DNA from 4 places in the Micromonospora sp. RB23 genome. Region 4 is predicted to be linked to each of the others. Evidence: riboswitches for the same ligand, from Rfam matches in the RefSeq annotation. Region 4 holds a riboswitch; each other region holds the start of a gene.
The links. A riboswitch is a leader RNA that binds a small molecule or an ion and turns the genes downstream of it on or off. The one in region 4 is predicted to bind cyclic di-AMP.
Positions count from the first base shown of each region.

Region 1: linked by a shared signal. The riboswitch ahead of ACTFTM_RS14175 (transglycosylase family protein) and the one ahead of ACTFTM_RS24595 (coiled-coil domain-containing protein) in region 4 are both predicted to bind cyclic di-AMP.
Region 2: linked by a shared signal. The riboswitch ahead of ACTFTM_RS01510 (C40 family peptidase) and the one ahead of ACTFTM_RS24595 (coiled-coil domain-containing protein) in region 4 are both predicted to bind cyclic di-AMP.
Region 3: linked by a shared signal. The riboswitch ahead of ACTFTM_RS03800 (coiled-coil domain-containing protein) and the one ahead of ACTFTM_RS24595 (coiled-coil domain-containing protein) in region 4 are both predicted to bind cyclic di-AMP.

Region 1 covers NZ_CM132111.1:3,098,091-3,105,919, forward strand. Annotated here, with positions in the region: gene ACTFTM_RS14155 (M28 family peptidase) at 1-772, shown strand, start outside; gene ACTFTM_RS14160 (hypothetical protein) at 903-1,409, shown strand; gene ACTFTM_RS14165 (SDR family oxidoreductase) at 1,519-2,217, opposite strand; gene htpG (molecular chaperone HtpG) at 2,412-4,328, shown strand; cyclic di-AMP (ydaO/yuaA leader) riboswitch at 4,555-4,723, shown strand; gene ACTFTM_RS14175 (transglycosylase family protein) at 4,723-5,391, shown strand; gene ACTFTM_RS14180 (hypothetical protein) at 5,466-5,822, opposite strand; gene dinB (DNA polymerase IV) at 5,927-7,114, opposite strand; gene ACTFTM_RS14190 (VOC family protein) at 7,172-7,609, opposite strand; gene ACTFTM_RS14195 (GNAT family N-acetyltransferase) at 7,678-7,829, opposite strand, start outside.
Region 2 covers NZ_CM132111.1:341,706-349,534, forward strand. Annotated here, with positions in the region: gene ACTFTM_RS01505 (N-acetylmuramoyl-L-alanine amidase) at 1-1,266, opposite strand, end outside; cyclic di-AMP (ydaO/yuaA leader) riboswitch at 1,502-1,637, shown strand; gene ACTFTM_RS01510 (C40 family peptidase) at 1,650-2,690, shown strand; gene dcd (dCTP deaminase) at 2,772-3,350, opposite strand; gene ACTFTM_RS01520 (pyridoxamine 5'-phosphate oxidase family protein) at 3,428-3,976, shown strand; gene ACTFTM_RS01525 (zinc metalloprotease) at 4,048-5,034, opposite strand; tRNA gene ACTFTM_RS01530 (tRNA-Gly) at 5,227-5,300, shown strand; gene ACTFTM_RS01535 (cellulose binding domain-containing protein) at 5,425-6,204, opposite strand; gene ACTFTM_RS01540 (hypothetical protein) at 6,274-7,314, opposite strand; gene ACTFTM_RS01545 (2'-5' RNA ligase family protein) at 7,396-7,829, opposite strand, start outside.
Region 3 covers NZ_CM132111.1:826,500-834,328, forward strand. Annotated here, with positions in the region: gene ACTFTM_RS03790 (helix-turn-helix transcriptional regulator) at 1-304, opposite strand, end outside; gene ACTFTM_RS03795 (carbonic anhydrase) at 464-1,189, shown strand; gene ACTFTM_RS03800 (coiled-coil domain-containing protein) at 1,248-2,270, opposite strand; cyclic di-AMP (ydaO/yuaA leader) riboswitch at 2,275-2,405, opposite strand; gene ACTFTM_RS03805 (YibE/F family protein) at 2,572-3,927, opposite strand; gene ACTFTM_RS03810 (copper-translocating P-type ATPase) at 4,242-6,284, shown strand; gene ACTFTM_RS03815 (metal-sensitive transcriptional regulator) at 6,306-6,602, opposite strand; gene ACTFTM_RS03820 (heavy-metal-associated domain-containing protein) at 6,699-6,908, shown strand; gene ACTFTM_RS03825 (hypothetical protein) at 6,923-7,829, shown strand, end outside.
Region 4 covers NZ_CM132111.1:5,422,526-5,430,354, reverse strand. Annotated here, with positions in the region: gene surE (5'/3'-nucleotidase SurE) at 1-260, opposite strand, end outside; gene ACTFTM_RS24610 (PfkB family carbohydrate kinase) at 257-1,219, opposite strand; gene ACTFTM_RS24605 (SRPBCC family protein) at 1,406-1,858, shown strand; gene ACTFTM_RS24600 (hypothetical protein) at 1,880-2,383, opposite strand; gene ACTFTM_RS24595 (coiled-coil domain-containing protein) at 2,477-3,544, opposite strand; cyclic di-AMP (ydaO/yuaA leader) riboswitch at 3,550-3,681, opposite strand; gene ACTFTM_RS24590 (SGNH/GDSL hydrolase family protein) at 3,934-5,760, shown strand; gene ACTFTM_RS24585 (cation diffusion facilitator family transporter) at 5,886-6,803, opposite strand; gene ACTFTM_RS24580 (HelD family protein) at 6,911-7,829, opposite strand, start outside.

The DNA.
Region 1 (7,829 bases), 2.3 Mb from region 4:
CACCCCGACCAACGACTTCTCGGTCGCGGTCAGCCCCACCTCGCTGAGCGTCGCCCGGGGCGCCAGCGCCAGCGCCACGGTCAGCACCGCGACCACCTCCGGCTCGGCGCAGACGGTCAGCCTCACCGCCTCCGGCGCGCCCAGCGGGGTGAGCGTGGTCTTCAGCCCGTCGTCGGTGACCTCCGGCGGCTCGGCCACGGTGACGCTGACCGCGTCGTCCAGCGCCGCCACGGGCACCGTCACCGTCACGGTCACCGGCACCGGGTCGGTCACCCGGACGGCAAGCCTCACGCTCACCGTGACCGGCACCGGGGGCTGTGCCGGCGGGCAGGTGGTCGGCAACGGGGGCTTCGAGAGCGGCAGCACGCCGTGGACCGCCTCCTCCGGCGTGATCACCAATTCCAGCGGCCAGGCGGCCCGGACCGGGTCGTACAAGGCGTGGCTCGACGGGTACGGCAGCACCCACACCGACACCCTGTCCCAGTCGGTGACCGTGCCGGCCGGTTGTGCCAGCTACACGCTGTCGTTCTGGCTGCACGTCGACACCGCCGAGACGACCTCCTCGACGGCGTACGACAAGCTCACCGTGCAGGTGGGCTCGACCACCCTGGCGACGTACTCGAACCTGAACGCCGCCTCCGGATACACCCAGCGCACGTTCAACGTGGCCGGGTTCGCCGGGCAGACCGTCACCCTGAAGTTCACCGGCACCGAGGACTCGTCGTTGCAGACCAGCTTCGTGATCGACGACGTGACGCTCCAGGCCAGCTGAGGGCGTCGGGTGGGGGCGTGCTGTCGGGCGTCCCCACCCGGCATCTGGTCATACCCGTCTATCTCTGGTAGAAATCCTTCAAGGCCGGCCCCTGATTCGCAGAATTCCGCCTCACGCGACCGGGAGTGCCATGTCATCCACTCGATCCACCCTGCGCCGCCGCGTGCTCACGCTGATCGTGGCCACCCTGGCGACGGTCTGCGCCACCTTCGGTCTGGCCGCTCCGGCCTTCGCCATCAGCCACTCCAGCGCCACGTCGCAGCTGCGCGCCGCCGGCATCTCCTGGACCTCCAGCGGCAACTGCAGCGACCGCAACGTGTCCACCTGCACCTCGTTCGAGGGGGTCCGGCAGGCCACCATCGACGGCATCATCACCTTCAAGCGGGCCAGTGGCTGCGCGGTCACCATCACCGCGGGCACCGAGGTCGGGCACGCCGGGGGCACGTACAGCCACTGGAACGGCTACAAGCTCGACATCGCCCTGAGCACGTGCATCCAGAACTACATCTCCGCGAACTACGCCTACGTCGGCTACATCTCCGGTTTCGGATACCAGTACCGGGCGCCGTCGGGCAACCTCTACACCAAGGAGGGTAGCCACTGGGACATCCTCTTCTACACCTGCGGCGGCTGCTGACCGCGGTTGTGGCGGGGTGCGCGGCGGGAGCTGACCGCGTACCCGAAAGGGGTCGGCCGCCGCCGGTGCTTCCCGGCGGCGGCCCGTCGCGTCCCCGGTCGGGAAACGGTCAGGGGAGCTGCGGGTAGAGCGCGGCGACGCCGCCGGCGAGCCCGGCCTGCACCTGCCGGCTGACGTCGTCGGTGACGATCTCGTACGCGTCGGCCTCGATGCCGTCGACGCCGGCCCGGGCGATCGCCGCCGGGTCCGACTTGGCGCCGGTGATGGTCGAGGCCATGTCGGTGTCCATGTAGCCGACGTGCAGCCCGGCGACCCGGACGCCCCGCTCGGCGAGCCGGAGGCGCAGCGCGTTGGTCATCGCCCACTCGGCCGACTTCGCGGCGCCGTACGCCCCGTGCAGGGGGTAGTTCACCCAGGACAGCACGGAGAGCACGTTGAGGATCGTGCCGCCGCCGTTGCCGGCGATGACGGGGGCGAAGGACCGGATCATCGACAGGGTGCCGAGGTAGTGGGTCTCCAACTCCAGCCGGATCAGGTCCAGGTCGCCGTCGAGGAGGTCCACCCGGCTGTCGATGCCGGCGTTGTTGACCAGCAGGTTCACGTCGCCGGCCCGCTTCGCGGCGGCGGCGACCGACGCGGGGTCGGTGATGTCCAGCCGGACCGGGGTCACGCCGGGCAGGTCGACGCTGTCCGGGTTGCGCGCGCCGGCGTAGACGGTCGCCCCGCGCGAGGCGAGTTCGGCGGCCACGTGTCGACCGAAGCCCCGGTTGGCGCCGGTGACGAGGGCGGTGCTTCCAGCGATCTTCATGGGACTGCTCCAGGGTTCGTGGCGGGCCTTGTCGACAGGAACGCTATCCGGCTGACTTCTGTCAAGCAAAGTCAGCTAGGTCACGCGACCAGCGGGTGGGAATCGGGAATACGACCCGGAGGCGCACACACCCCCGCCCGTGACGACTCGTATCCTTTGCGCGAACCTCCGCACGAGCCGAGAAGGGAGACGGTGTGAGCAACCAGGCCGAGACGTTGGAGTTCCAGGCCGAGGCGCGTCAGCTCCTGCAGCTGGTCGTCCACTCGATCTACTCGAACAAGGACGTCTTCCTGCGGGAACTCATCTCGAACGCGTCCGACGCCCTGGACAAGCTGCGGCTGGCGACGCTCGTCGACAAGGATCTCGTCGCCGACACCGACGACCTGCACGTCGCCATCGAGGTCGACCGGGACGCCCGCACGCTGACCGTGCGGGACAACGGCATCGGGATGACCCGTGACGAGGTGGTCCGGCTGATCGGCACGATCGCCAAGTCCGGCACCGCCGAGCTGCTGCGCCAGCTACGCGAATCCGCCGACGCCCGCGCCTCGCAGGAGCTGATCGGGCAGTTCGGCGTCGGCTTCTACGCCGCGTTCATGGTCGCCGACCGGGTCACCCTGCTGACCCGCAAGGCCGGTGAGACCGGCGGCACCCGCTGGGAGTCCAGCGGCGAAGGCACCTACTCGATCGAGTCCGTCGACGAGGCGCCGGCGGGCACCGCGGTGACCCTGCACCTCAAGCCGGCCGACACCGAGGACAACCTGCACGACTACACCGCCGAGTGGACGATCCGCGAGATCGTCAAGCGCTACTCCGACTTCATCGCGTGGCCGATCCGGATGACCGTCGAGCGCCCGGGCGCCGAGGGCGAGGCGGCCACCAGCGAGGTGCAGACCCTCAACTCGATGAAGGCGCTGTGGGCGCGTCCCCGCGACGAGGTCGACGCCGCCGAGTACAACGAGTTCTACAAGCACGTCAGCCACGACTGGGCCGACCCTCTCGAGGTCGTGCACATGAAGGGCGAGGGCACCTTCGAGTACGAGGCGCTGCTGTTCCTGCCCAGCCACGCCCCGCTGGACATGTTCTCCCCGCAGGGTCGCCGCGGCGTGCAGCTCTACGTCAAGCGCGTGTTCATCATGGACGACTGCGAGGCGCTGGTCCCCACCTACCTGCGCTTCGTCAAGGGCGTCGTCGACGCGCACGACCTGTCGCTGAACATCTCCCGGGAGATCCTCCAGCAGGACCGGCAGATCCAGATCGTCCGCCGCCGCCTGGTCAAGAAGGTCCTCGCCACCGTCAAGGACCTCAAGGCCAACCACGCCGAGCGCTACCGCACCTTCTGGACCGAGTTCGGCGCGGTGGTCAAGGAAGGGCTGATCGACGACGCCGACAACCGCGACACCCTGCTGGAGATCCTGTCGGTCGCCTCCACCCACGACGCGGCGGAGCCCACCGACCTGGCCGGCTACGTCTCGCGGATGAAGGACGGCCAGACCGACATCTGGTACGCCACCGGCGACTCCCGGACCACCATCGAGAACTCCCCGCACCTGGAGGCGTTCCGGGCCAAGGGCCACGAGGTGCTGCTGCTCACCGACCCGGTCGACGAGGTGTGGGTCGAGCGGGTCGGCGAGTACGACGGCCGTCCGCTGCGCTCGATCGCCAAGGGCCAGGTCGACCTGGACACCGACGAGGAGAAGCAGCAGGCCGAGGCCGAGCGCGAGCAGCAGCGGCAGGAGTTCGCCGCGCTCGTCGAGTGGTTGGGCACCACCCTTGCCGACAGTGTCCGGGAGGTCCGCCTGTCGTCGCGGCTGACCACCTCACCGGCCTGTGTGGTGGGTGACGCGCACGACCTCACGCCGACGCTGGAGAAGATGTACCGGGCGATGGGGCACGAGGTCCCCTCGACCAAGCGGATCCTGGAGATCAATCCTGGTCACCCGCTCGTCGCCGGGCTGCGCAAGGCCCACGAGCAGGGCGACTCCGGCCCGGCCCTGACCGAGACCGCCGAACTGCTGTACGGGCTGGCAGTCCTCGCCGAGGGCGGCGAGCTGGCGGACCCGGCCCGGTTCACCCGTACGCTCGCCGACCGGCTGGCGCGCACCCTGTAGTCGCTCGCGGCCGGCGGGCGCCGATTGACTGATGGCCCGCCGGCCGCTGCCGGACGCGAACGCCGCCTGATCGGAAACGGTCCACCATGGTCGGTGCACAGGTGCACGTCGTCCGCAACCGCTGGGGAAGGCGCGCCGCGTGAGCCGGTGAACAACTTCACAAGCGGTGGGCGACTGTCACCCACCGTGCCTACCGTCGGTCGGGTCCGCCACCGTGGACGCCGCGACCGGCAACGCCAAATCCTGCCCCCGGTCGTCGGAAACAGAACCCGGGCAGGAGCGGGGGACCCAACGTTCCTCGGTGCATGTCACCTCGGGGTGAAGCCGCCACCGCGCGGCCGGGCTCCTCGGCCCGAACCCGACAGCTCACCTCGCCGGCGTGGAGGAAAGTTCCATGACGTCTGCGTACACCCCCCGTCATCGACGGGTCACCACCCGCCGCGTCGCCGTCGGCACCCTGGCCGTCGGCGCGGTCACCGGCGCCGTCGCCCTCTTCGGACCGGCGGCCCCGGCCCAGGCCGGCGTCAACTGGGACGCGATCGCCCAGTGCGAGTCCGGCGGCAACTGGAAGATCAACACTGGGAACGGCTACTACGGCGGGTTGCAGTTCTCCCAGGGCACCTGGGCCGGCTACGGCGGCAAGAAGTACGCCGCCCGCGCCGACCTCGCCAGCCGTGGCGAGCAGATCGCGATCGCCGAGAAGGTGCTCGACGGGCAGGGCATCGGCGCGTGGCCGACCTGCGGCCGCAAGGGCGGCTCGTCGGGCGGCTCCTCGACGAAGTCCACCGCGAAGCCCTCGACGAAGTCGTCGACCGGCTCGTCGAAGTCCACCGCCGGCAAGGAGCGGTCGTCGCGGGGTGACCAACCGGCGACCCGTAATCACGAGCGGACCGCGCCGGTGGCCAGCGGTGACACGTACGTGGTCACGGCGGGGGACACCCTGTCGGAGATCGCCGAGCGGCACCCCCGCAGCGGCGGCTGGCAGGCCCTGTACGAGCGCAACCGTCAGCTGATCGGCGCGGACCCGGGCCTGATCTTCCCGGGGCAGCGCCTCGCGCTCTGACGTACGACAGACGAACGCTCGGCCGGGTCACCGGCCGAGCGTTCGTTCGTCTGGCGCTGTCCTCGCGGAACGCGTCACGCCGCGGAGGCGGCCGTCCTCGCCTCGCGGCGGGCCATCACGTCGCCGTTCCAGCCCCGGCGCGGCGTCGGCGCGACCGCCTCGGCCGGCCAGCCGGTGGCGGCCCCGTGGCCGTCGACGGCCCTCTCGGCCGCGTCGGGGACGCCGCGGGCCAGTCGCAACGACTGCTCGGCGGTCGTACGCGCCGTGCACGGCCAGGACTGGCCGGCGCACTGGAGATTGCGGCAGTGACCCTCGTCGTCAGGCTCGTGCGCGTCGAGCACGTCGACCGCGAGCTGCCAGAGCAGCGGGTCGGTCACGTCGTGCGGGCGTTCGGCACGACGGCTCGGTCGGTTGCTGGTCTCGTCGGACATGGGCCCCCCTCGTCAGGCTTTCCACCCCAAGATTTCACCCATGTGCGATCGGCTAAACCGCCGACCTGCTGTGATGTGTCTCCGGTCGCACCAGCCGGTGACTTCTAGTCCGGCAATAGCGGCATCTCGACCCCGGGGGCGCGGCCCAGGAGCACCGCCCGGGTGAGCGCCGTCGAGCCGAAGCGGTCACGGACCGCGTCCACCGCAGCGTCCAGGTCGGCCCCGGTGTCGGCCTGGAACGGCAGCTCCGGCTGCACCGGGTTGTCGTCCAGGTTGCCCACCGAGACGCCGAGCAGGGTGACGCCGCGCCGGTCGATCTCCGGCAGGGCGGCCCGCAGCAGCGTCCGCGCGGCGGCGAGCAGCAAAGTGGTGTCCGCGGTCGCCTTGCGCACGGTGTGCGAGCGGGTGGCGCGGGTGTAGTCGCCGAAGCGGAGTCGCAGCACCACGGTGCGTCCGGACCGCCCGGCCGCCCGCATCCGCCGGGTGACCCGGTCGACCAGGCCCGCCAGGATGGCGTCCAGCTCCGCTGGCGCATGCGGGCTGCGACCCAACGCGTGCTGCGCGCCCATCGAGCCCCGGCGGCGGCCCACCTGCACCGCCCGGGGGTCGCGGTTGTGGGCGAGGGCGTGCAGGTGTCGGCCGGCGCCCGCCCCGAGCAGGGACACCAGCGCGGCCTCGCCGAGCCGGGCCACGTCCGCGACGGTACGGATCCGGCGATCCCGCAGCTTCGCGGCGGTGACCGGCCCGACGCCCCAGAGCCGTTCCACCGGCAGGGGATGCAGGAACGCCATCTCGGCTTCGGGGGCGACGACCAGCAGCCCGTCCGGCTTGGCCACCCCGCTGGCCACCTTCGCCAGGAACTTCGTCCGGGCCACGCCCACCGTAATCGGCAGACCGACCCGGTCACGGACCTCCCGACGCAGCCGCTGGGCGACGTCCGCCGGTGTGCCGACCAGCCGGCGCAGCCCGCCCACGTCGAGGAACGCCTCGTCGATGGAGAGCCCTTCGACCAGCGGCGTGGTCTGCCGGAAGATCTCGAACACCGCCCGGCTGGCCTGCGTGTACGCCGACATCCGGGGCGGCACCACGATCGCGTCCGGGCAGAGCCGTCGTGCCTGGTGACCGCCCATGGCGCTGCGGACACCCCGCGCCTTCGCCTCGTAGCTGGCGGCCAGCACCACGCCGCCGCCGACGATCACCGGCCGTCCGCGCAGGCGCGGGTCGTCACGCTGCTCGACCGACGCGTAGAAGGCGTCCAGGTCGGCGTGCAGGATGTGGGCGCCGTGCGACACGTACACATGTTCGCATGGCGGTCGGTCGGCACGGCAGTGAGCTGGGAGAACGCGCGCTCAGTCGAGGCAGAACTCGTTGCCCTCCGGGTCTGCCATGACGATGTGGCCGGCGCCGAGCGGGGGAGCGGGCTCGTGTCGGGCGAGCCGCGTGGCGCCCCGGGAGACGAGCCGGTCGGCCTCGGCCTCCAGGGCCGCCATCCGGTCGTCACCCGTCAGCCCGGGCGCGGCACGCACATCGAGGTGGACGCGATTCTTGGCCTGCTTGCCCTCCGGCACCCGCTGGAAGAACAGGCGCGGCCCCGCCCCCGCCGAGTCGACCACCGCCGACGCGTCATTGCGGCGCTCCGGCGGCACGCCCATCGCGTCCAACGCTGCCTCCCACGAGTCGAAGCCGCCGGGCGGGCCCTGCAACTCGTAACCGAGGGTGTCGGCCCAGAACGCCGACAGTGCGGCCGGGTCGGCGGCGTCGAACGTTATCTGCACCTCACGCGCCATGGCAGTCACCTCATTTTCGGTCTGGTCGGTCATGGCGCCATCCTCTCGCGACGGACCGACAGGATCGGTCACAGGTCGTCGAACGGGCGGGCGTAGCGGAACTCGCCGCGGATCGAGGCGTGCCACGCGGTCAGCGTGCGGGCCATGAAGTACTGCGGGCCCCACGGCTGCGGCGGGGTGACGCCCAACTCGACGGCGGGCCGGAACCCGAAACGCGGGT
Region 2 (7,829 bases), 1.7 Mb from region 4:
GGCGTGCAGCAGGTCGAAGTAGTGCGTCCAGTCCCAGTAGGGCCCCGGGTCCCAGTGCATCCCCCGTACCGTCGACGCGGTGGTCCCGGGCACGTTGTCGTGGCCGATGATGTGCTGGCGGTCCAGCGGGATGCCCAGCCGCAGCGCGAGATGGCGGACGAGCTTCGCGGAGGTCCGGTACATCGCCTCCGTGTACCAGGTGCCCTGCGCGGCGAAGCCCTCGTGTTCCAACCCGATCGACTTGGCGTTGACGTACCAGTTGCCGGCGTGCCAGGCGACGTCCTTGGTCCGGACGTGCTGGGCGATGTGCCCGTCGACCGAGCGCAGCGAGTAGTGCCAGCTCACGTAGGTCGGGTCCTGGACGAGTTGCAGGGTGGTCGCCCAACTCGCCTCGGTGTCGTGGATGACGATGTACTCGATCTTCTGCCGGCCGGGCCGGTCGGACAGGTCGTGGTTGCCGTAGTCGCCGTCGCCGAATGCCGCGTAGGGGGCGGGGATCCACTCGCAGGACACGGTGCGGGGGCACTCCAACCCGTCCGGGCGGGCGAGTTGTCGCAGGCCGAGCCGGTCCAGCCAGGACCGCTCGGGTCGTACCGCGCGGGCCGGCAGCGTGACCCGCTGGCCGTCGTCGGTCAGCCGCGTCTCGCCCGCGCCGATCGTGGTGAAGACCTCGTCGGCGAAGGCCGCCGCGGCGTCGGCGCTGTCCGCGCCGGCGTAGCGGGCCACCGCGCCGTACCAGGTGGCCGGGTCGGTGCCGGCTCCGACCGGGGCGCCGACCTCCCGTTGGTACGCGGCCAGCAGCGCCGCCCCGCCCCGGATGTTCGTCGCCGGGTCGGTGCGTAGCGCCTCGACGGTGGCGCCGGTCAGTGTGGCGGCCGCGTCCACGGTCTGTAGCGCGGCGGTCGGGGGCGCGTCCTCGGTGGCGGGCGCGGGCGCGAGAGCGCGACGGGAGTCGTCGCCGCGCGGGTCCTCTCCCGGGGTGTCGTGGTGGCCGCGCCGGGGTAGGGCGGCCACGTGTCGGGCGTCGGTCAGGTGCATCGGGCCGTAGCCGCCGCTGGTGCTCGGCGTGCCGGCGTTGCTGTCCCAGCGGGACTCCAGGTAGGAGACGCCGAGCAGCACGCCGACGGGTACGCCGTACTCGGTCGCGGCGGCGGCGTACTGCTGTTGGCGGTCCGTGATGGGAGCCGCGGAGGCCGGGCCGGCGGGCAGCGGCACGGCCGCCGTGGCGGTGACGAGTGCGACGGCGAGCAGGGTCGGACGTTTCATCGAACTCCCTACATGTGAACTGGTGTCGGTCCGGTCACCTTCGCGCCGCCCGGGAGTCCGCGTCAATACCTTTCCATGTATCAAAACATGCGGAAAGAAACCTTCACCTCCGCTCGATGGACCGCTCCGATCGGTACGGAGTGTCACGGCCGCACGGGTTGCGGATCGGTAACGGCCGTCTCTACTCTGGTCATTCGTCGGCCCGGTAGCAGGTCTGCCCACCCCGGGCGGTAACGGACCGACACCGCCGAGTCGCTCGCGAGCGAGCCGGGGACCCACGTTCCCCGGGGTGAATCCGCAGTCACTGCGGTAGGGCGCCCACTTCCCGCCCGAACCCGTCAGCTAACCCGGTAGGCGGTCAGGAAGAAGGAGTACGGAACCCGGTGGCCCTCCAAGCCCCGCGGCCGTCGTCCGGACGGTCGGCTCCGGCCGACCCGACGTCGACCGTGCCGCGTCCACGCTGGTCCCGCTTCACCACCGCCCTCGCCGCCCTGGTCGGCGTCGCCGTCGTCCTGACCGGCAGCGCCACGGTGGCCCACGCCGACCCGTCCGTCGCCGAGATCGAACGACAGATCGACGAGGACTGGAACAAGCTCGAACCGATCATCGAGCGGCACAACGCCACCCGTACCGACCTGGCCCTCAAGCGCAAGCAGGCCGACGCCCTCGCCGCCCGCATCGCGCCGCTGGAGCGCCAGGTCGACGCCGCGATGGACAAGGTCAGCGCGCTGGCCGTCCGGGCGTACATGGGTGAGAACCTGTCGACCGTCAACACGATGCTCGGCAGCCGGTCGCCCAGCGAGATGGTCGGTCAGCTCGAGATGCTCGACCGCTTCGCCCACAACCAGCAGGAGGACGTCCGTCAGGTCGCCGACCTGCGCAACGAGCTGGCCCGGCAGAAGGCGCCGCTGGACGAGATGGTGGCCCAGCTGACCCGTACCGAGGCCCAGTTGGCGGCGAAGAAGAAGCAGATCAACGAGGAGATCGACCGGCTGCAGAAGCTGCGCCTCAAGGTGTACGGCAACGGCGGCGGCGGTCCGCTGCGCCCCGCGCCCTGCCCGGCCAGCTACCCCGGAGGCGGTGCCGGTATCGCGGTCAAGTTCGCCTGCGCCCAGATCGGCAAGCCGTACGTGTGGGGCGCCGAGGGGCCGAACTCGTACGACTGCTCCGGTCTGATGCTGGCCGCCTGGGCGAAGGCCGGTGTGTCGCTGCCGCACAACGCCGCCGCGCAGAGCCGGGTGACCAGGAACGTCAGCAAGGGCGACCTGCGCCCCGGTGACCTGGTCTTCTACTACAGCGACATCCACCACGTCGGCATGTACGTCGGCAACGGCTGGGTGGTGCACGCCTCCCAGGCCGGTGTGCCCGTCAAGATGAAGAGGGTCGACGACGGGCCCATCCACAGCTACGGCCGACCCGGCTGACCGACGCCGGACACGGTCAGGGCCCGTCGCGATCCGCTCGCGGCGGGCCCTTCGTCGTTTAGCTCCCGGTGGGAACGGCCGCTACCGCGTCGGCCAGGCGCGCCAGTTCTGCCAGGAGCGACTCGGCGTCGGCCCCCGCTGGCCCTGGTAACGCGACCCGTAGACCACCGAGCCGTACGGGTGCTCGGCCGGCGACGAGAGTCGGAAGATGCAGAGCTGACCGATCTTCATGCCCGGCCAGAGGGTGATCGGCAGGTTCGCCACGTTGGACAGCTCCAGCGTGACGTGCCCGGAGAAGCCCGGGTCGATGAACCCGGCGGTGGAGTGGGTGAGCAGCCCGAGGCGGCCCAGTGAGCTCTTGCCCTCCAGTCGGCCGGCGAGCTGGTCACCGAGCGAGATCACTTCAAGCGTGGAGGCGAGCACGAACTCCCCCGGGTGCAGCACGAACGGCTCGCCGTCGGGCACCTCGACCACCGAGGTCAGGTCGTCCTGCTGCATGGCCGGGTCGATGTGGGTGTAGAGATGGTTGTTGAAGACCCGGAACAGCCGGTCGAGTCGTACGTCGATGCTGGAGGGTTGGACCAGGGTGGGCTCGAACGGCTCCAGGCCCAGCGTGCCGGCCTTGATCTCGGAGACCAGGTCACGGTCGGAGAGCAGCATCGGACCACCATAGCGAGGTGGGCGGTGACCAGCGTGTCGAGGTCGCTCCTCGTACATTTGTTCGATAGAATGCCCGCATGGCTTCCTGGTCCGATTTCGCCGCAGACGAGCCCCGCCTCGCCGACGGCATCCGCGTTCTCCTGCAGCAGTACGGGCCGGGCTTCGGCTACCTGGCCACGGTCCGTGCCGACGGTGGGCCCCGGGTCCATCCGGTCTCCCCGGTCATCACCGACGAGGGTCTGTTCTGCTTCATCATCGACTCGCCGAAGCGCCGTGACCTCGAACGGGACGGCCGATACGCGCTGCACTCGTTCCCGCCGGAGGAGAGCGACGACGAGGCGTACGTGGCGGGCCACGCCTGGCCGGTCACCGACCCGGTGCGGGTGGCCCGGCTGGCGCAGAGCGCCCGGGCGGAGCCGCGGGTCGACTGGCGGCTGTTCGAGTTCACCGTCGACGTGGCAATGCTGACCCGTCGCGACCAGCACGGCCTGGGCATCGCCGTCGGGCACCCGGCCGTCCAGGTCTGGCTCGATCCGCACACCCCACCCGCGGCGACCGCGCCCGCGGCCGTACCGCAGACGCGCCCGACCCGTCGCAGCCGTGACGTCCAGTGCACGGCCGCCTGACCACGGTCCTGGGGAAAAACGCCGGTGCCGGCTCCGTCGACGGAGCCGGCACCTGGTGTACGCGAGGAGAGCTACGCCGCGCGGTACGCGTTCCATGCGGTCAGCATGCGGCTCGCCTGACCCGCGGTGAACTGGTACATGCACGAGTCGTAGGTGTAGTCCATGAAGTTGGTGATCGGGTCCAGGCCGGTCGCCGAGCAGGTGTTCCGTCCGGTCGGGCACTCGTACGCCGGGGACGCCTCGGCCGGGGTGTCGCTGACACCGTCGCCGGAGCCGCCACAGCCGCCCTGGAAGGTGTGGTAGAGGTTCAGCCAGTGGCCCACCTCGTGGGTGCCGGTGTCGCCCTGGTTGTAGTTGGTGGCGGTGCCGCCCGGGAGCGACTCGCCCAGCACGACCACGCCGTCCATGCTGCTGAGGTTCCGCTGCGGGAAGGTGGCCCAGCCCAGCAGGTCGTCGCTCAACTCGCCGAGGTAGATGTTGAGCGTGTTCTTGCCGCCCACCCGCAGCGACGACTTCATCGACCGCTCGGCGGACGAGCCGTCGACAATGGGGTACCAGGACGGGTTCGTCACCCGGTTGATCTTGTCGAGCCGGAAGGCGAACGCGGTGGCCGCGCCGCCGGTCCCGCCCGCGTAGGCCTGGTTGAGCACGCTGATCTGTGAGGTGATCATCGAGTCGGGGATGTTGCCGCCGGCCCGGGTGCTGTTCTCCTGGATCACGTGCACCACCACCGGGATGGTGACGGTGGCTGCCAGCGTCGTCGCGCCGGCGCCGGCCCGGTAGTTGGCCCGCTCGCGCAACGCCGCCGCGAGGTCGGCGTCCCGCTCACGGACCTGCTTGGCGGTCAGCTCGTTCGGCTCGTGCATGGCGCCGGCACCGGGCTTCGCCCGGGCGTTGGCGTGGCTGCCGGCCGGCTCCGCGCAGGCGCCGCCCGGTGCCGCGGAGAAGGCCGAAGCGGCCGGAACGACACCCACCGCAGCGGTGCTGAGCAGTAGCGCGAGGGTCGTCGACGCGACACCGGCGACACGCCGGGTCAGCAGGTTGGGACGGGGTCCCATGGGCCCACCTCTTTCTGGCGGCGCGACAGGGGGTGTGTCACGCCGGGGCTGAGAACGTGTGGCAGACGTTACAACCCATCGACGCATTTGAGAACGACCATATGTTGCCGTCTGGAAACTTCTTCCGGGTGTGAGTGGGGGCGGGGTGGCTGGGTGCACCGGTGCGGCGACTCGGGTACAGTGGTGCCGCCCGCGGGTGTAGTTCAATGGCAGAACATCAGCTTCCCAAGCTGACAGTGCGGGTTCGATTCCCGTCACCCGCTCCACGCACGCAAGCCCTGGTCAGGACCGATGGTCCCGCCAGGGCTTCCGTGGTTCCAGAGGGCCGAGACAGGGTGGTGGCCCCCCGGGCGCCTGGCCGCCCAGACGCCCCGCAGTCCGGTGCGCGGGCTACCCGGCGGCGCAGCCGACGTTGTTGAGCGTGAACGCGATCGGTGCCGCGTCGCTGGCCTGCCAGGTGCCCAGGACGCCGAAGACCACCGAGGCGCCCGGCGCCACCAGGGGGTTGTAGCTCAGGTTCCGGGCCGTGACGGTGGCACCGCTCTGCTGGGCGTCGGCGGACCAGGACTGGGCGATGTGCTGGTCACCGGGGAAGGTGAAGCTGAGCGTCCAACCGTTGATCGGCACGGTGCCGGTGTTCTTGATCGTGATTTGGGCGGTGAAGCCTCCCGGCCACTCGCTCCCGGTGCGGTAGCTCACGGCGCAGGGCGCCGCCAGCGGCGGGTCGATCGACACCGTGGCGGTCCGGGTGAGCAGGGCGCCGGTGGCTTCGTCCTCTAACCGGGCCGTGACCTCCAGGCCGGTGGCCGTACAGCCGGAGGACACCAGGTAACCCATGCTCCAGATGAAGGTCGCGCCCGGATCGACGGTGACCGCCCGGCCAGGCAGTGGGTCGAGGGCCCGGCAGCCGGTGGGGATGCCGGGGGTGGAGCCGACGAACCGGGCGTAGATCACCGTGGAGACCTGTTGCTGTTGGGCGGTGCAGTTCTGCCCGACGGCCGTGGCGGTGACGGCCTGGCCCGGAACCCCTCGCGGCGGGTCGAAGGTGAGCGACTGGATCTGGACGGTACCGGCGCAGGCGTCGGCCGGGTCGGCCTGCGCCGCCGCTGCGGGGACGGCCAGCGCACCGGCGGCGCAGACGGCCGCGGCGAGGGTCAGGAGCGTACGCAACGGGGTCCTCCTGGGTGGGCCGGGGGATACGGACGTCGCCAGTTGACCGCATCAATCAATGCCTGTCAATTAACCGGATGCAACAGCCTGTAGCTGGTCGATGCTGGTGCGGTACCACGTGCCACGGGTGAAGGCGTGCAGGTCGCCGCCCCGGCAGGTGTAGCGGAGACGCTGTGCTTCGACACCGTCGGGCAGCACGAGGCGGCACTGCCCGCCGATGCGGCGCACGCCGTCTCGGCCGATGCGCAGCAGCGTCACGACGTCGTACTCGGGACCCCAGCCTCCTAGAAGAGCTCGGTCCGCGCCACTGACCAGCATGCTGTGCCCAGACCGATAGGGAGACACCCCCCAATCCGTGACCTTGTCGCCCGACGCCGACTGGATATGGAAATCCGTGTAAGGGCAGAAGTGGGCAGTCTCGCCGTGCAGGTTGAGCGTGTAGCAGTCAGAGATGTAGGGAAGCCCCGCGTCGTGCGGGTAGAGCCAGTCGACGGTCAGGTCCTGGTTGAACCGGGCTAGACCGTGTCCCTCCGGCCCGCTTCCGCCCAACGCTCCCTCATCGAAATATCCAGCCCACACCTTGCCGGACGGCGTCGTCTGAAGTTCCTCGATGGCGTCACCGAGGTGGCCTCGGTGCTCCAGATCGCCGTCGCGTGTCCATACCTCACCGTTGATCACACCGGACCTGGCGCGAGCTGCCGCGAGCAGGACCCGCCCCTCCGGCAGCGGCTGCACGAACGACACGCGAAGGTCGGTATCCACATCGATGGCGCCGACAATCCGGACTCCGTTGCCACCGAGATGCCCGGTCACCTGCTTGCGCCGGGAGGCCGTCCGGTGGGACCAGACGGCGAGAGCCGTGCCATCGGGCCCAACGCCGACCGCCTCGGGCTCGCTCTCCATATCCGCGCGGTCTACGGGCGTCAGAAATCCATGACGTTCCAGCGGCACAACCGGCAGCCTCAATACCTCCAGCCGCCGCTCAAGACTCGCCTGATCGCGTTCAGCTCGTCGTGTCGTCATCACGACCATCATCGGTCCCCCGGCAACCGGATTCGTGGGCATCGACGGGCCATCAGCGGGCCGGTAGCCGGGGTCGACAGTGGTCACTCCAGGCCGTTGGAAGACCTCGAACCCCGCCTTGCGCACCAACGCCGCTGTGGTTCATCCCGTTCCGGGAGGCTGGTCGGTTTACGACTGCCCCACGAGGAGATCCGCCCCCAACGGGAACTCGCAGACCGTGCGCCAAGGGCTCAGGCCCGGCGTTCCGGCGATGAGGCGAACCATGTCGACGGCCGCGCGGATCGGCAGCTGCGCCGAGACGGTCTCCGCGGCCCGGCTCAGTGTGGGTTGGGGGGCGTCCTGGCCGAAGGTCAGATGCGGCACCACGTCGGTGTGCTCTCCCGCGTAGGGCGCGGTTTCGGGAAACCGCTGCCACACCGCCGTGGTGAGGTTCACGAACGGACGGTCCGGTTGCGGTGCAAGCCATACGACCGTGTCACCGAACCAGCCGATGTGTGTCAGCGCGACATCGAACCGCGGTATGCCGGCAATGGTGTTTCGCAGCACGGTCAGGGCCTGGTCGTTGATCTGCTGCGGCGGTAGAAACGGGTAGAGGACGGTCA
Region 3 (7,829 bases), 2.2 Mb from region 4:
CGGCGGGGGGTGGGGTGAACAGCGCGAGGAGGTCGCCGACCTGTACCTCGGCCTCGGCGGGGTGCCGGAACCGGCCGGCGGGGTTCAGGGTGTACTCGTTGCGACGCCCCACCCGGGTGCGGTGCAGGTAACCCTCGGCCTCCAGGTCGGCGACGATGGCCTGGGCGGCCCGCTCGGTGACGCCCACCTCCGCCGCCACGTCGCGTAGTCGGGCGGTGGGGTCGCGGGCGATGGCGAGGAGCACATGCCCGTGGTTGGTGAGGAATGTCCAGTTCCGGCCGGCGCCGGCCGCCGTGCTCGCCATCGTGGGGCCGCCTTTCCGGGTCAACGTATGAAATCTAAATCACGCATATCTTGACGCATCTTGTGGTGCGTGTGACCGTTGAGCGCGGGCCAGCGCCCACCGCCGGCCGGGTGAAAAAGCCTGTTGAGCAGGTCAAACGCGTGGAGACGAGGTGCGGGGATGAGCCGTTCCGGTACGCCTGGCGGGCAGCCGGGCACGCAGCGGGCCGTCGATCGAACGTCGATCACGACCGAGCCGGCCCGAGCGTACGCCGAGCTGATCGGCGGCAACCGTCGCTTCGTGGCCGGAGCGCCGCGCCACCCCAACCAGGACGCCGGGCACCGGGCCGCCGTGGCGGACGGGCAGCACCCCTTCGCGGTGATCGTCGGCTGCTCCGACTCCCGCCTGGCCGCCGAGATCATCTTCGACCGGGGGCTGGGCGACCTCTTCGTCGTCCGGACCGCCGGGCACACCACCGGCCCGGAGGTGCTGGGCAGCGTGGAGTACGCGGTGGCCGTCCTCGGCACTCCGCTGGTGGTGGTGCTCGGCCACGACTCCTGCGGCGCCGTGCAGGCGGCCCGTGAGGCGGCGGCCACCGGCATCGCGCCACCGGGGCACCTTCCGGCCGTCGTCGACGCGGTGCTGCCCAGCCTTCGGCGGGCCACGGCCGAGGGCGTGGACGACATCGACGGCATCGTCGACATCCACATCGCGCAGACCGTCGAGACGCTGCTCGGGCAGTCGCCGGTGCTGGCCGACGAGGTGGCGCGGGGGCGGTGCGCGGTGGTGGGCATGTCGTACCGGCTCGCCGCCGGAGTGGTGCGGCCGGTGACTCCCGTACCTGCCGGTGCCGACACGGGCGACGAGCCCTCGGACGACCCGGCGACGACCACCACCGCCGCCTGACGCGCCGAGGGCCGCCCCACCGGACGGCGGGACGGCCCTCGCACTGCTGGGCGCCGGATCAGAGCAGCGACATGTGTACGTGGTCGGTGTGGTTCGACGGACCGCTGTACGACTTCCAGCCGGTCGCCGGGAACCAGATCTGCCGGTTCCAGATCACGTAGTAGATGCCGAGCCGGTCGGCGTTGCGGATGAGGAACGCGGCCACGTTGTTGCCGTACATCCGGGTGTCGTTGTTGTGCCACGGGCTGAAGCCGCTCTTCTGCAACGACCAGTCACAGGCGCGACCCTTCGGGTGCTCGTACGGTCCACCGTTGCGGTGGCAGCCCACGAACCGGTTGAACCCGGCCCGCTTGACCTCCTTGTACGCGTGCAGCGTGCGCGGCGTGACGCAGCCGGAGGTGGTCGGGTCGGGCTCGCTGCACGACTGCGGCTTCCAGTCCCCGTCGGCGGTGCGCCCCGGGCCGATCCGGGCGACCGGCGAGGTGGCGTCGACCAGGCCGCCGGTGAAACCCTTACCGCCGACCAGGGCGAGTGACTTCTCCGCGTCCCGCTTGTCCTTGGCCATCAGCGCGGTCTGCTTCTGCTGCTCCCGTACCTCGGCGTCGAGCGCCAGCTTGGCCTGCTCGGCGCGGGACTTGACCGCGTTGACCTCGGCGAGCTTCTTCCCGTTGACCATGTTCATCTCGTCGAGCGCCGCCGCCCGGCGGACGAACGAGTCCGGGGCGTCGCTCTCCAGCAGCATCGCCATCGCGCCGATCCGCCCGGTCCGGTACGACTGGGCGGCGATCTGCGCGACCTGCGGCTCCAGCGCGGCCAGGTCGGCCTTGGCCCGTTCGACCTCCGCGGCCAGCTCGAGCTGCCGCTTCTTGGACTTGTCCAACTTGGACTTGGCCGCCACGTAGTCCCGGTTGGTCTGCTCGATGACGTCGGTGATCAGCTTGGGCTCGTCGCTGTCCTCCTCGTGCCCGGACGGGGTGGGCGTCGTCGGGGCGGCGTGGGCCGGGAGGGGCCCGGCGAACACGGTCAGCGCAGCGAGCACGGCCACCACGGGCCTCAACCAGCGGCGTAGGGGTGCCGTCACAATCTTCCCTTCCGTCGACCGCCGACCGGGTTAGCTGACGGGTTCGGGGCGGAAGTGGCCCCTACCGCTGTCGCGGATTCACCCCACGTACCTGGGTCCCCGGCTCGCCGGTTGGCGATTGGGCGGTGGCACCGCAGGCGCCGCTGCGCGCCTTCGTCGGTGACCGGCAGCGAGGTTACCCGAGAGTCCACCGCCTGAGCTACGTCCCGATGCCTACTAAAAGCGTCATTTCGCCATGGCGTTGAGTGACCAGTGACGCGGTTCTCAAGGCGAGTGCCCGGTCCGGTCACGCTGAGGAGTGTCACCATGCCGTATCCGTGCTCCTGTTCGGCTCTGGCCACCCGGTGGTGGCGGTGGATGGGGGTGCGTCCCGCTGCGGATCGGGCCCGTCGGCCCGTGCCGCCGGCGGTGAACTGAGAGCGGCCAGCGCCTCCGTCCGGTCCGCGCGGGGGCGCGGTGGCGGGGCGTCCGCGTCCGGCGGGGCCGTCGACCCGGCCGCGGTCACCACCGCGGCCAGCCCGGTGGTGAGGGGTACGGCGGCGATCAGGCCGAGCGTGGCGACCGCGCTGCGGACGATCTCCTGGGCGAGGAACTCGCTGGTCAGGAGCTGCCCGACGGGCCGCGAGTCGGCGGTGAGCAGAAGCAGCAGGGGCAGGGACGCGCCCGCGTACGCGAGCACGATGGTGTTGACCGTGGAGGCGATGTGCGCCCGGCCGACCCGGGTGGCCGCCCGGTAGAGCTGTCGTCGACTCAACCCGGGGTTGGCGTTGGACAGTTCGGTGACGGTGGCGGCCTGGGTGACGGTCACGTCGTCCAGCACCCCGAGTGAGCCGATGATGATCCCGGCGAGCAGCAGGCCCCGCAGGTCCACATCGGCCTGGAACATCGAGAGCGTGGTGGCGTCCTCGCTGCCGAAGCCGGTGAGCTGGGTGGCGGCCGTGGCGGCGGTCGCGAGCACGCCGGTGAGCACCAGGCTGCCCAGGGTGCCGAGGACCGCGACGGAGGTCTGCGCGGTCACTCCGTGTGTCAGGTAGAGCACCACGAACATGATCAGGGCCGCGCCGACCACCGCCACCAGCAGCGGCGACCGGCCCGCGCCGATGGCCGGCAACACGAAGGTGAGCAGGATGGCGAAACTGGCGGCCAGGCCGGCGAGCGCCGCCAGGCCCCGCCACCTGCCGAACGCGACGATGGCGGCGGCGAAGACCACCACGAGCCACACCAGCGGTGTCCCGCGCTGGTGCTCGGCGATGTTCCAGGTGCTGGTGGCGGGGTCGGTCGGGTCGGCCAGCTCGACCAGGATGACGTCGTCACCCACCTCGACCCGTGGCGCTCCGGGCCCGGCGGGGACGGGCGTGCTCACCCGCTGGTCGGCGCGCGGCCCGTCGTCGAGGAGCACGTCCACGGTGCCGCACGGCCCGCTGGCCGGCGCGCCCTCCGGGCTGGCCGAGGGCGGGCAGGGTTCGGTCACCACCCGGGTCACCGTGCCGTGGTAGCGCGGCATGTCCGTGCCACCGTTCTTCGGCGCGCCGTCCCGGGGCCACAGCACCACGGCGGCGACGACGGTGGCCACGAAGAGCGGCACCACCGTCGCGACGAGGATCCGTCGTACCCGGGGCGGGGCGGGTCGAGCGGAATGGCTGTGGCCGGAACCCAATGCGAAACTCCCAACGATCCGGTGCGGGGTACGTGCCGACGGGGCTGCGCGGTTCAGCTTCGCCGGACGAACGCGGGTACGAGCGCGTCAGTTCGCCGCCTGGCGATGCGGAGATCACGGAGAGTGATGAAGTGATCAAGTCGGTGCGGGACGGGGCCGCGCCGCGTCGGCGCCGTCGCCCGTGTCGGCGGCGGGATCCGGTGGGTCATCGCGGGACGATGCTAACCAGTGCGACGGGCTGTCGCCGGTCGTGCCGAAGTGTCGCCGGGAGTCGAACCGCTGACACTGCCCCGCTGGAGCGGGATCGTGGAGTCATGCCCGAGCCACCCACCGACCACCGACAGCACCACAAGCACGCGCAGCACGACAAGCACGCGGGGCACGACCCGGCCATGTTCCGTCGCCGGTTCTGGGTCTGTCTGGTGCTCACCGTGCCGGTGGTGCTGACCAGTCACCTGGTGGTGGACGGGCTCGGGCTCCGGCTGGACGTGCCGGGTCGCTCCTGGGTCGGGCCGGTGCTCGGTTCGGTGGTGTTCCTCTGGGGTGGCTGGCCGTTCCTGGTCGGCGCGGTACGTGAGATCCGGGACCGCGCGCCGGGCATGATGCTGCTGGTCGCGATGGCGATCACCGTGGCGTACGCCGCATCGCTGGCGACCAGCCTGGGCGCCTTCGACCTGGACTTCTGGTGGGAGCTGGCGGCGCTGGTCACCATCATGCTGCTCGGGCACTGGCAGGAGATGAAGGCCATCGGGCAGGCCCGTGGGGCGCTGGCGGCGCTCGCGGCGCTGCTGCCCGACGAGGCCGAGCGCGTGGCGGCGGACGGGCAGGTAGAGCGCGTACCGCTGGACGGGCTGCGGGTCGACGACGTGGTGCTGGTCCGGCCCGGGGGTCGGGTGCCGGCGGACGGGCGGATCGTCGACGGCGACGCGGAGCTGGACGAGTCGATGATCACCGGCGAGTCGCGTCCGGTCGCCCGGTCGACGGGGGATCGGGTGGTGGCCGGCACCGTCGCGACCGATTCGGCGATCCGGGTGCGTGTCGAGGCGCTGGGCGACGAGACCGCGCTCGCGGGCATCCAGCGCATGGTCGCGCAGGCGCAGCGTTCGGGCGGACGTGCCCAACTGCTCGCCGATCGGTTCGCCGCCGCGCTCTTCTACGTGGCCACCGGTACCGCCGTGCTCACCCTGCTGGTCTGGACCGCGCTCGGTGAGCCCGACGAGGCGGTGGTGCGTACCGTCACCGTTCTGGTGATCGCCTGTCCGCACGCGCTCGGCCTGGCCATCCCGCTCGTCGTCGCGCTCTCCACGGCGCTGGCCGCGCGGGGCGGGATCCTGGTCAAGGACCGGCTCGCGTTGGAGCGCATGCGCACCGTCGACGCGGTGCTGTTCGACAAGACCGGCACGTTGACCCGGGGCGAGCACGCGGTCACCGACCTGGTGACGGCCCCGGGTGTGGGGCGCGACGAGGCGTTGCGGATCGCCGCCGGTGTCGAGTCCGACAGCGAACATCCGCTGGCCCGCGCGATCGTGGCGGCGGCCGGGTCGGGTGGGCCGGCCCGTGCCGCCGGCTTCCGCTCGCTGCCGGGCCGCGGCGTGCGGGCCACCGTCGACGGTACGGAGTACGCGGTGGGCGGGCCGGCCCTGCTGCGCGAGCGGGGTGGACCGCTGCCCGACGAGTTGCGGGAGGCGACCGGACGCTGGTCGTCACACGGTGCCGTGGTGCTCTATCTCGTGCGGTTGCCGGACACGGTGCTCGGGGCGTTCGCGCTCACCGACGCGGTACGCCCGGAGGCCCGGCAGGCCATCGCCGAGCTGCGGGCCGACGGCGTCCGCACCATCGCCATGATCACCGGAGACGCGCGGTCGGTGGCCGACTCGGTCGCCGCCGAGCTGGGCTTCCGGGCCGGTGTGGACGAGGTCTTCGCCGAGGTGCTGCCGGCCGACAAGGACAGCCGGGTGGCGGAACTCCAGCGGCGTGGGCTGACCGTGGCGATGGTCGGTGACGGGGTGAACGACGCGCCGGCGCTGGCCCGCGCCGACGTGGGTATCGCGATCGGGGCGGGAACTGATGTGGCGATCGAGTCCGCCGGGGTGGTGCTGGCGTCGTCCGACCCGCGCGGCGTCGGGGCCGTGGTCCGGCTCTCCCGGGCGTCGTACCGCAAGATGCGGCAGAACCTGGCCTGGGCCGCGAGCTACAACGTGGTGGCGCTGCCCCTGGCGGCCGGGGTGCTCGCCGGGGCCGGGGTGGCGCTGAGCCCGGCGGTGGCGGCGGTGCTGATGTCCGCGTCCACCATCGTGGTGGCGCTCAACGCGCAGTTGCTGCGCCGGGTACGCCTGGGGCCTGTTCCGGAAGAATGACCGGGAGCGGGAGTGCGGCGCTCAGCCGCGCTTCATGAGCCGGCCGACGGCCGCCATCATCTCGGTGGCCATCTCGTCGGCCCGGCCCTCGGCCGCCCCCTCGTGCATGCAGTGCCGGGCGTGCCCGTCGAGCAGGCCCAGGGCCACCTTGTCGAGCGCGGCCTGGATCGCGGAGATCTGGGTGAGCACGTCGATGCAGTAGCGGTCCTCGTCGACCATCTTCTCGATGCCACGGACCTGGCCCTCGACGCGGCGGAGGCGCGCGAGCAGTTGGTCCTTGCTGGCGGTGTACCCGCGAATCGGGGTGGGTGTGGTCATGGCGACGAGGATAGCGTACCCCTAGGGGGTATGGTAATGTCCGTTCTCTGCCGGCATACCCCCACCGGGTACCGGTACTACGAGAGGAGGCGTCCGATGGTCGACACGACGTACCAGGTGCAGGGCATGACCTGCGGGCACTGCGTCAGCGCGGTCAGCGCCGAGGTGGGCGCGATCGAGGGCGTGCGCGACGTGCGGGTCGATCTCGCCAGCGGCCAGGTCACCGTCAGCAGCGAGCAGCCCGTGGACACCGAGGCCGTCCGGGCCGCTGTCGACGAGGCCGGCTACGACCTCGTCGAGGCGTGAGCGGAGGGTCCGGGATGCCCACAGTGACGAGACTGGGCGCGTTCGCCCTCGGCCTCGCGGCGGTCTTCGGCGCGGCGTACGGGTTCGGTCGGGTGGTCGACCCGGCCGACCCGGTCGCGCAGAGCCGCCCGGACGTCGCCCGCGTCCCGGGCCCGGCCACGAGCGGCGAGGCCGCCGATCTCGTTCCCGGCGGGCTACTCGTCTCCGACCGGGGCTACACGCTCCAACCGGTCACCGCGCCGGCCGGCGAGTTCGCGTTCCGGATCGACGGGCCGGACGGCCGACCGGTGACCAGGTACGACGTCGCGCACGACAAGCGGATGCACCTGATCGTCGCGCGACGGGACCTGTCCGGCTTCCGGCACGTCCACCCCGATCTCGGCCCGGACGGCACCTGGCGGGTCGCCACTCCGCTGGCGGGCGCCGGGCAGTGGCGGGCGTTCGCCGACTTCGCGCCCACCGGGGGCGAGCCGTTGACCCTCGGCGTGGATGTGACCGTCCCCGGCGAGCTGACCGAGCGGGCGTTGCCCGCCCCGGCGACCAGCACCACGGTCGACGGTTACACGGTCACCCTGGCCGGTACGCCCCAGCCGGGCCGCACCTCGGCGCTCACCCTCACGGTGAGCCGCGGCGGGCAGCCGGTCACCGACCTGGAGCCCTACCTCGGGGCGTACGGGCATCTGGTGGCGCTGCGTCGGGGCGACCTGGCGTACCTGCACGTGCACCCGGACGGGACGCCCGGCGACGGACGCACCCCGCCCGGCCCCGCCGTCACCTTCCACGCCGAGGTGCCTTCGGCCGGCGCCTACCGGCTCTACCTCGACTTCCAGCACGACGGGCGTGTGCACACCGCGGAGTTCACCGTCGTGGCCGGCGCTGCCCCGGCCGCGACAGGCGCGCCGACGCCGACCGGCGGGGCCG
Region 4 (7,829 bases):
AGCGCGATCAACGTGATGAAACCCGGCGAGCCGCCGACCCCGTACGCGGGGATCCCCGGCAGGTCGGGCAGCGGGTGGTCGTGCACCACGACGCGCCCGTCCCGCTCCACGGCGTTCATCGCGGCGCTGGTGCCGCTGGCTTCCTCCAGTGGCGCGGCGACCACCACGTCCAACCCCCGCCGCGTTGCCGCCAGGGCCAGCGCCTGGATACCGGGTGCGCCGATCCCGTCGTCGTTGGTCACGAGCACCCGCAGGGTCATCGCTCGACCACCCGGTCGGCCAACTCGTCGGGGGTGGTCCGCTCCTGTTGTCGGCTGTCCGCCGGGACCAGTCGGACCCGCTCCACGAGACCGGTGATCGAGTCCAGGCGTCCGGTGCCCAGGCCGTGCCGGGTGACGTTCAGCGCACCCGCCGCCGCGCCGGTGCGGATGGCCGTACGGATGTCGCCTCCACGGGCGATCACGGCCGCCACGCCGGCGGTCATCGAGTCGCCCGCTCCGCGCGGATCTGCGGCCTCCAGCCGGGGCATCTCCACCTCGAAGAGTTCCCCGTCGACGAGCGCCAGCGCCGGCTGGTCCGCACGGCTCACCACCACCGTCTCCGCGCCGGCGGCGTGCAGGTCGTACATCGCCCGCGTCAGCTCGGGGCCGCTCCCGTCGCGGGCTCGACCGTCCCGGATCAGCTCCTCGTGGCTCACCTTGAGGAAGAACACGCCGCTGTCCAGCACCGCGCCGAGGTGCTCACCGGACAGGTCGACCACCACCCGGCTGCCGTTGGCGCCCAGGTCGGCGGCGAAACGCCGGTACAGGTCGGCCGGGACGAGCCACGGCGCGTTCGGGCCACTGAGGATGCTCACCTCGGCGCGCAGCCCCTCGCCGAGCGCCAGGTTGTACAACTCGTCCAGCTCGTGGCGGCTCAGGCGCTCCCCGGGCACGTCCACGACCTCCTGCCGGGAGCCGCCGCGCCGGTCGTGCACGTACGCGCCGCTGCCGGAGTCGCGTACCACGACCTTCAGGTCCACCCCCTCGCTGACCAGCAGCGGCTCCAGCACTTGGCCGATCTCGCCGCCGAGCGCGGCGCAGAGCACCACGTCGACCCCGAGGGACAGCACCATGCGGGCCTGCCAGACCCCCTGACCGCCGGGGTGCAGGTGCAGCTCCGGCTGGTCGCTCGGCTGGTCCACCGTCACCGTCAGCTGCGGTGTCGGCGCGAAGACCATCACGCCTCCGCTCACCGGTCGTCACCGTTCACGCGCCCACCCTTCGTCGCAACAGGTGATTACCCATCAGCCGAACGTAGTGGGAACGCTGCGCGAATGCCGTGACAACGCACGGTGTCCGTCCGGCCGTTGCCAGTCCCGGCGGGGTACGGGACGATCGTGCGACCAGCGACCTCGGGAGACGGTGTGCTCAGCAGCGATACCTTCAGCTACACCGTCCAGGCCCGCTGCTCGGTCGCCGAGGCGGCGGCGCTGTTGAGCGACCTGACCCGGCAGGGTGACCTGCATCCCCTGATCGTGCGGGTCCGCGAGGTGACGCCGCCCCGTCCGGGCGCCCGCGCCAGCTACACGATCAACGACCGGCTGGTCGCCGGCCCACTGCGCTTCCGCACCACCTACCAGGCGGACGTGCTGATCAGCGAGCCCGACGAGATCGTCACCGTGGCCCGCCAGTGGCCCGCCACCACCGTCCGTAACCACACCCGGCTGCGTGCCGAGCCCGACGGTCTGGTCCGCATCGACGTCGACATCACCCTGCGCGCGCCGACACCCCTGTTCGGGTACGCCTTCCGCCAGGCCCGTGCCGCGCACCTCGCACTGGCCGCGCGCCTCGGCGCGGCCCTCGACAATCCCGCGTGACCCGTCGAGGTGCCTGCGCGATCAGGCGCGCGTCGCGCCGACCGTCGCGCGGCGGCAGGGTTGGCCGGCCCGGCGGCCCCAGGGCTTGTACGTCGACAGCACCGTCGCGATGATCATGAGGGTGGTCGACACGGCGGGCGCGATCACCAGGTCGGCGCGGTCCCGCGCGGGTAGGGCGGCGCCCAGCGCGGCCGCGTGCCGCAGGTTCGGGGTGAGCAGGAACAGCACCAGCCCGACCATCACCGTCGTGATCACCAGCTTGATCACCACCCACCGGTAGCGCAGCAGGCCCCAGGGGGTGAGCAGCGCGCTGGCGACACCGATGAGCCACACGAGAACGCTCAGCGGCGCGAAGAGCACGGTGCCGACGAGCCCGGCGACCGGGTAGACCACGGCCGGATCAGCGCCGCGTTGCGCGGCGATGCCGAGGGTGAGCAGCACCAGATCGGCCCCGAGCCAGCCGAGGGACGTGACCAGGTGCAGGGTGAGCAGGGCCTTGCGGGTGGTGGGCGCGATTCGCGGCATACCCGAATGCTCCCGGCCCGACCCCGCGTCGTCGTCCGACCGCCGACGACGTCCGGGGTACGCCCGCTGACGTACCCCGGACGGCTCCGACGGTCAGTACACCGACAGGTGCACGTGGTTGGTGTGGTCGCTGGAGGGGTCGCCGTTCCCCCCGCTGTACGACTTCCAGCCGCTGCTGGGAAGCCAGATCTGCTTGAACCAGATCACGTAGAGCACCGCGAGCCGGTCGGCGTTGCGGATGAAGTACGCGGCCAGGTTGTTGCCGTACGTCTTGTCGCCGCCGGTGGCGACCCCGCCGAAGCCGCCCTTCTGCGCGGCGAAGTCGCAGGCCCGGCCCTTGGGATGCTCGCCTGAGCCGCCGTTGCGGTGACAGGAGACGTACCGGGTGAACCCGGCGGCCTTGGCCTGGTTGAGCGCGTGCAGGGTTCGGGGGGTGATGCAGCTGCTGGCCGGGGTGGGGTCGTTGATGCTGCACGACTCGGACGGCCAGGAGCCGTCGGAGTTGCGGGGGGCGGGCTGGGCGTTGGCGGTGGAGGTGCCACGGTTGGAGCCGGTGTCGGCGGCGGTGGTGCGTGCCTTGTTGTTGGCGACGGTCAGGGCCCGCTCGGCCTGCTCCTTGCGCTTGGCCATCACCTCGACCTGCTTGCGCTGCTCGCGGATCTCGCCGTCGAGGGCGACGCGGGTGCGGTTCGCCTCGTCCCGGGTGACGTGCAGGTCGCGCAGCACCCGGTCCTCGTTGGCGGCCACCACGTCGAGGGCGGCCGCCCGGTCCATGAAGCCCTCGGGGGTGTTGCTGTTGAGCAGGGCCGAGACGGTGCTGAGTCGACCGGTGCGGTACGCCACGCCGGCGATCTCGCCGACCTTGCCGTTGCGCACGGTCATCTCGGCCTCGGTGGTCTTGAGCTTGACCGCGAGTTGCTGCTGCCGCTGGATGGAGGTGTCCAGGGCGCGCTTCGCGTCGAGGTAACCCTTGCTGGCCGCTTCGAGCTGGGCCCGCAGCGCGGGGGTGCCGCCCTCCTCGTCGCCGTCCGGCGCCGCGGCGGCCTGCAGGCCGGCGGGGGGAGCGGCGGTGGCGGCGCCGATCGGGAGCGCGACGCCGAGGGTGACCATCATGACGATCAGTGCCGCCAGTCGGGCGGCGGGTGGTCGTGCTGGTGCCACTACGCATGTCCTTCCGTCAGCCGCCGACCGGGTTAGCTGACGGGTTCGGGACGGAAGATCCCTACCGCTGACGCGGATGCACCCCAGGAACATGGTTCCCCGGTTCGCCCTGGCGGGCGATTAGGCGGCGGCCGCCACCGGCGCCGGGAGGCGCCGCCGGGTGGTGGCCGGGACAGAGCCTACCGGTGCTGGTGGGGTCTGTGCAGCCGATGTGACGGAAGGTGTCTCCGCTGCCACCATCGGTCATTCACCTGCCGCGGGATCCCTCTCCCATCGTGGGTGGCGGAGCGGACGTCCCGTTTCGGGGATCTCCTGTACCACCCGCGCCGCCGATAAGGTTCCTTTGTTTGGGCCGAAAGGCCAATCGACTTATCGAGATGGATCTAGTAATGCAACTTCGCAGATCGTTGGTTGTCTCGGCGGTTGCCGTGCTTGCCGCGGCCGCCGTCATTCAGCCCGGTACGGCGGGCACGGCGGCGTCCGCCGGGACCACGGCAACAACCGCAACCGCAGCCGACGGGTGGACCGGTACGTGGTCGGCGGCGTACGAGAACGCCGGCGGGGTCTTCCCCGCCCAGACCACGACCCGCCAGATCGTGCACACGAGCATCGGTGGCACGCAGGCGCGACTCCGGCTGTCCAACGTGTTCAACACCAAGGCGCTGACGTTGCAGGACTTCCACGTGGCACGTCGGTCCTCCGGCGCGTCGATCGTGTCGTCCACGGACAGGGCGGTGACCTTCGGCGGCCGGTCGTCGGTGACCATCCCGGCCGGGGGCGAGGCGGTCAGCGACCCGGTCTCCTTCCAGGTGCTCGCCGAGTCCGACGTGGCGATCAGCTTCTACGCGCCCACCAGGGCCGAGAACGTCTCCAGCAAGCAGTTCGCCTTCTCCGACCAGTACATGGCCAACGGCAACGTCGTCGGCGCGCAGTCGCTGTCGGTCATCCAGCAGTTCAGCAGCTACTTCATCGTCTCCGACCTGGAGGTGATCAACAGCGCCGCGACGGGCGCGGTGGTCACGCTGGGCGCGTCGATCACCGAGGGGCACAGCTCGTCCTTCAACACCAACCATCGGTACCCGAACCTGCTGGCGGCCCGCCTCAACGCGTCCGGCCGAACCGTGGGTGTGCTGAACGAGGGCATCGCGGGCAACCAGCTCCTGGGTGTCGGGACCGGACCGAGCGCGCTGGACCGCTTCGACCGGGACGTCCTCGGCCGTTCGGGGGTACGGTCCGTGATCTTCGCGGACAACCCGATCAACGACCTGGCCAACGGCGCGCCGACCGGCACCCAATTGATCAACGGGCTCCGGCAGCTCATCGCCAAGGCTCACGGCGCCGGCGTCGCCTTCTACTGCGCCACGCTGACCCCGTTCGAGGGTCACTGGTCCTGGACCGCGTCCGACGAGACGGCGCGCAGCGAGTACAACACCTTCGTCCGTAGCTCGGGTTCCGGTTGCGACGCGTACGTCGACTTCGACGCCGCCACCCATGATCCGTCAGCCCCGACGAAGTTCCGGCCGGACATGGACTCGGGCGACCACCTGCACCCCAACGACCTGGGTATGGAGGCGATGGCGAACGCCATCCCGCTCACCCTGTTCGGTTCCGGCGCACCGGTTCCGGCACCGCTCACCCTGGCCCAGGCGGTCAACAACGTGGCAGTCTCCGCCGATGCCAACACCAACCCGGCGGACTTCGACGGCGGGGGCGCCAGCTTCTCCGCCGAGGCTCTGGCGACTGCCAAACTGGTCCGCGGTGGGACGGTCACCCTCAACGGCGTCAAGCTCACTTGGCCGTCGAGCGCCGGCACCGGGCAGCTGGACAACGTCATCGCCACCGGCCAGAGCGTCACGGTGTCCGGTTCCGGTAACACCCTCGCCTTCCTCTTCTCGGCGGCTCACGGCCAGGCGTCCGGCACCGGCACGATCACGTACACCGACGGCACGACGCAGGCGTTCACCCTGACGTCGCCGGACTGGTTCGTGACGGCGACACCCGCCGCGCCCACCACGCTGGTGGCCGCTGCCGCTTACCAGAACCGGCAGGGCAACACCCGCTACGACAGCCCGAGCGCGGTGTTCGGTGTCACCGTGCCGTTGGCTTCGGGCAAGACCGTCGCCCGGGTGAAGCTGCCGGTCGCGGGGGTCGCTCCCGTGCAGGCGGGAACGCCCAGCCTGCACATCTTCGCCGCCGCTGTCGGTACTCGTTCCTGACCGCGCCGCACCGCCCTCGCCAAGGGGCGGCATCGCCCGGGGTCATCGTCCTGCCTCGCGCAGGGCGGTGACCCCGGTGCCGTGCGGTCACAGACGAGCGCGCCGACGGCTGACCCTGGACGACCTCACCACTCGACGGAGCCGCACGCGCCCGGAGCGGCCCCGGGCTCGGTCTGCAGCGTGGCGTGCTCGATGCGGAAGTCGTCCCGCAGGGCGGTACGCGCCGCGGTGAGCACCGCGCCGACCTCCGCGCCGGGTGCCATCGTCAGGTGTGCGGAGGCCACCTCCATGCCCGAGGTGAGCGTCCAGACGTGCAGGTCGTGCACCTCGACCACCCCGGGCACCGCGGCCAGGCGGTCGTGCACGGCGGTGACCTGGAGGTGTTCCGGGGCGGCCTGCACGAGGATGCGGACTGCGGCGCGCCCCAGCCGCCAGGTGCGCGGCAGGATGAACACGCCGATCGCGACGGCGACCAGCGGGTCGGCCCACCACCAGTCGGTGAACGCGATGAGCAGCGCCGCGCCGATCACGCCGAGCGAGCCGAGCAGGTCGCCCAGCACCTCCAGGTAGGCGCCCTGGAGGTTGATGCTCTCCTTCGCGCCGGCACGCAGCAGCCCGAACGCGATCACGTTCGCGAGCAGGCCGAGGACGGCCACCGTGAGCATCGGACCGCTCAGCACCTCGTGCGGGTCGCCGAACCGGCCGATCGCCTCGATCACCACGTAGACCGCCACGCCGGAGAGCAGGACGGCGTTGGCCAGGGCGGCGAGCACTTCGAGGCGGTAGAGCCCGAACGTGCGCTGCGGGTCGCCGGTGGCCCGTCGGGTCGCGGTGATCGCGGCGAGCGCCATCCCGATGCCGAGTACGTCGGTGAACATGTGCCCGGCATCGGAGAGCAGGGCCAGCGAGCCGGTGTGGAAGGCGGTCACCGCCTCGACCACCATCAGGGTGGCGAGCACTCCGAAGGCCGCCCAGAGCCGTCCCCGATGCTGGTGGGCGGCGTTGGCGACCGACCCGTGGTGGTGGTCATGTCCTGCTCCCACGAAACCCACCCTCCGACGTCGCCCGGGACCCGGTCAAATATATGCTCATATCGCTATGTGTGCAAATGTAAGGTGAGGGCCGTCCACGGGCGGCGCCAACGCGACGGTCAGCCGGTCGGGTCGATGGTGGTGAGCCGCTGGGTGGCGCGCGAGAGCGCCACGTACAGCGTGCGGACGCCGGAGCCCGGATCCGCCCGGATCTCGCTCGGGGCGACCAGCGCGACCCCGTCGTACTCCATGCCCTTGGCCTCCAGGCTGGTCACCACCTGCAGGCGCGCCGCGCCGAGCGCGTCGAGCCAACCGGCGACCTCGTCGCGGCGGTTGACCGGCGTGATCACCCCGACCGTGCCGTCGACCTCGGCCAACAGGCCGCTGGCCTCCTCCACGACCGCGGCCCTGAGTCCGGCGGGCGGCACCACCCGCTCGACCGGGTCGACGCCGGTGGAACGGACGGCCCTCGGCAGGGACAGGTCCGGATAGAGCCGGCGGATCTCCGCCGCCGCCACCGCGAAGATCTCCGCCGAGTTGCGGTAGTTGGTGGTGAGCGTGAACTCGTGCCGCTTACGCCGGCCCAGCGCCTGGTCGCGGGAGCGGGTCAGCTCCTCGGGGTCACCGGTCCACGCCGTCTGGGCCGGGTCGCCCACCACCGTCCACGACGCCAGTCGCCCACGCCGGCCGATCATCCGCCACTGCATCGGCGAGACGTCCTGCGCCTCGTCGACCACCACGTGCGCATACTCCCGGTAGTCCTCCGGCCGCTCCCGGGCCGCCGCGCGGGCGGCCCGCTGCCGGTCGGCCGCGGTGCTCAGCTCCCGGACGCCGCCCGCGAGCTGGAACGGGTCGCGCCGGGCCCGCGCCGGTTTCACCGGCTTGCCGAGCAGCGCGTCCAGCTCGTCGAGCAGCGCCACGTCCGCGATGGTCAGGCCCTCGGAATCCAGGCTTTGGTACGCCGTGCCCAGCAGTCGGATCTCCGCGCCGGAGAGGATCCCGCCGGCGTACCGGCGCAGCCGGTCCGGTCGGGCCAGC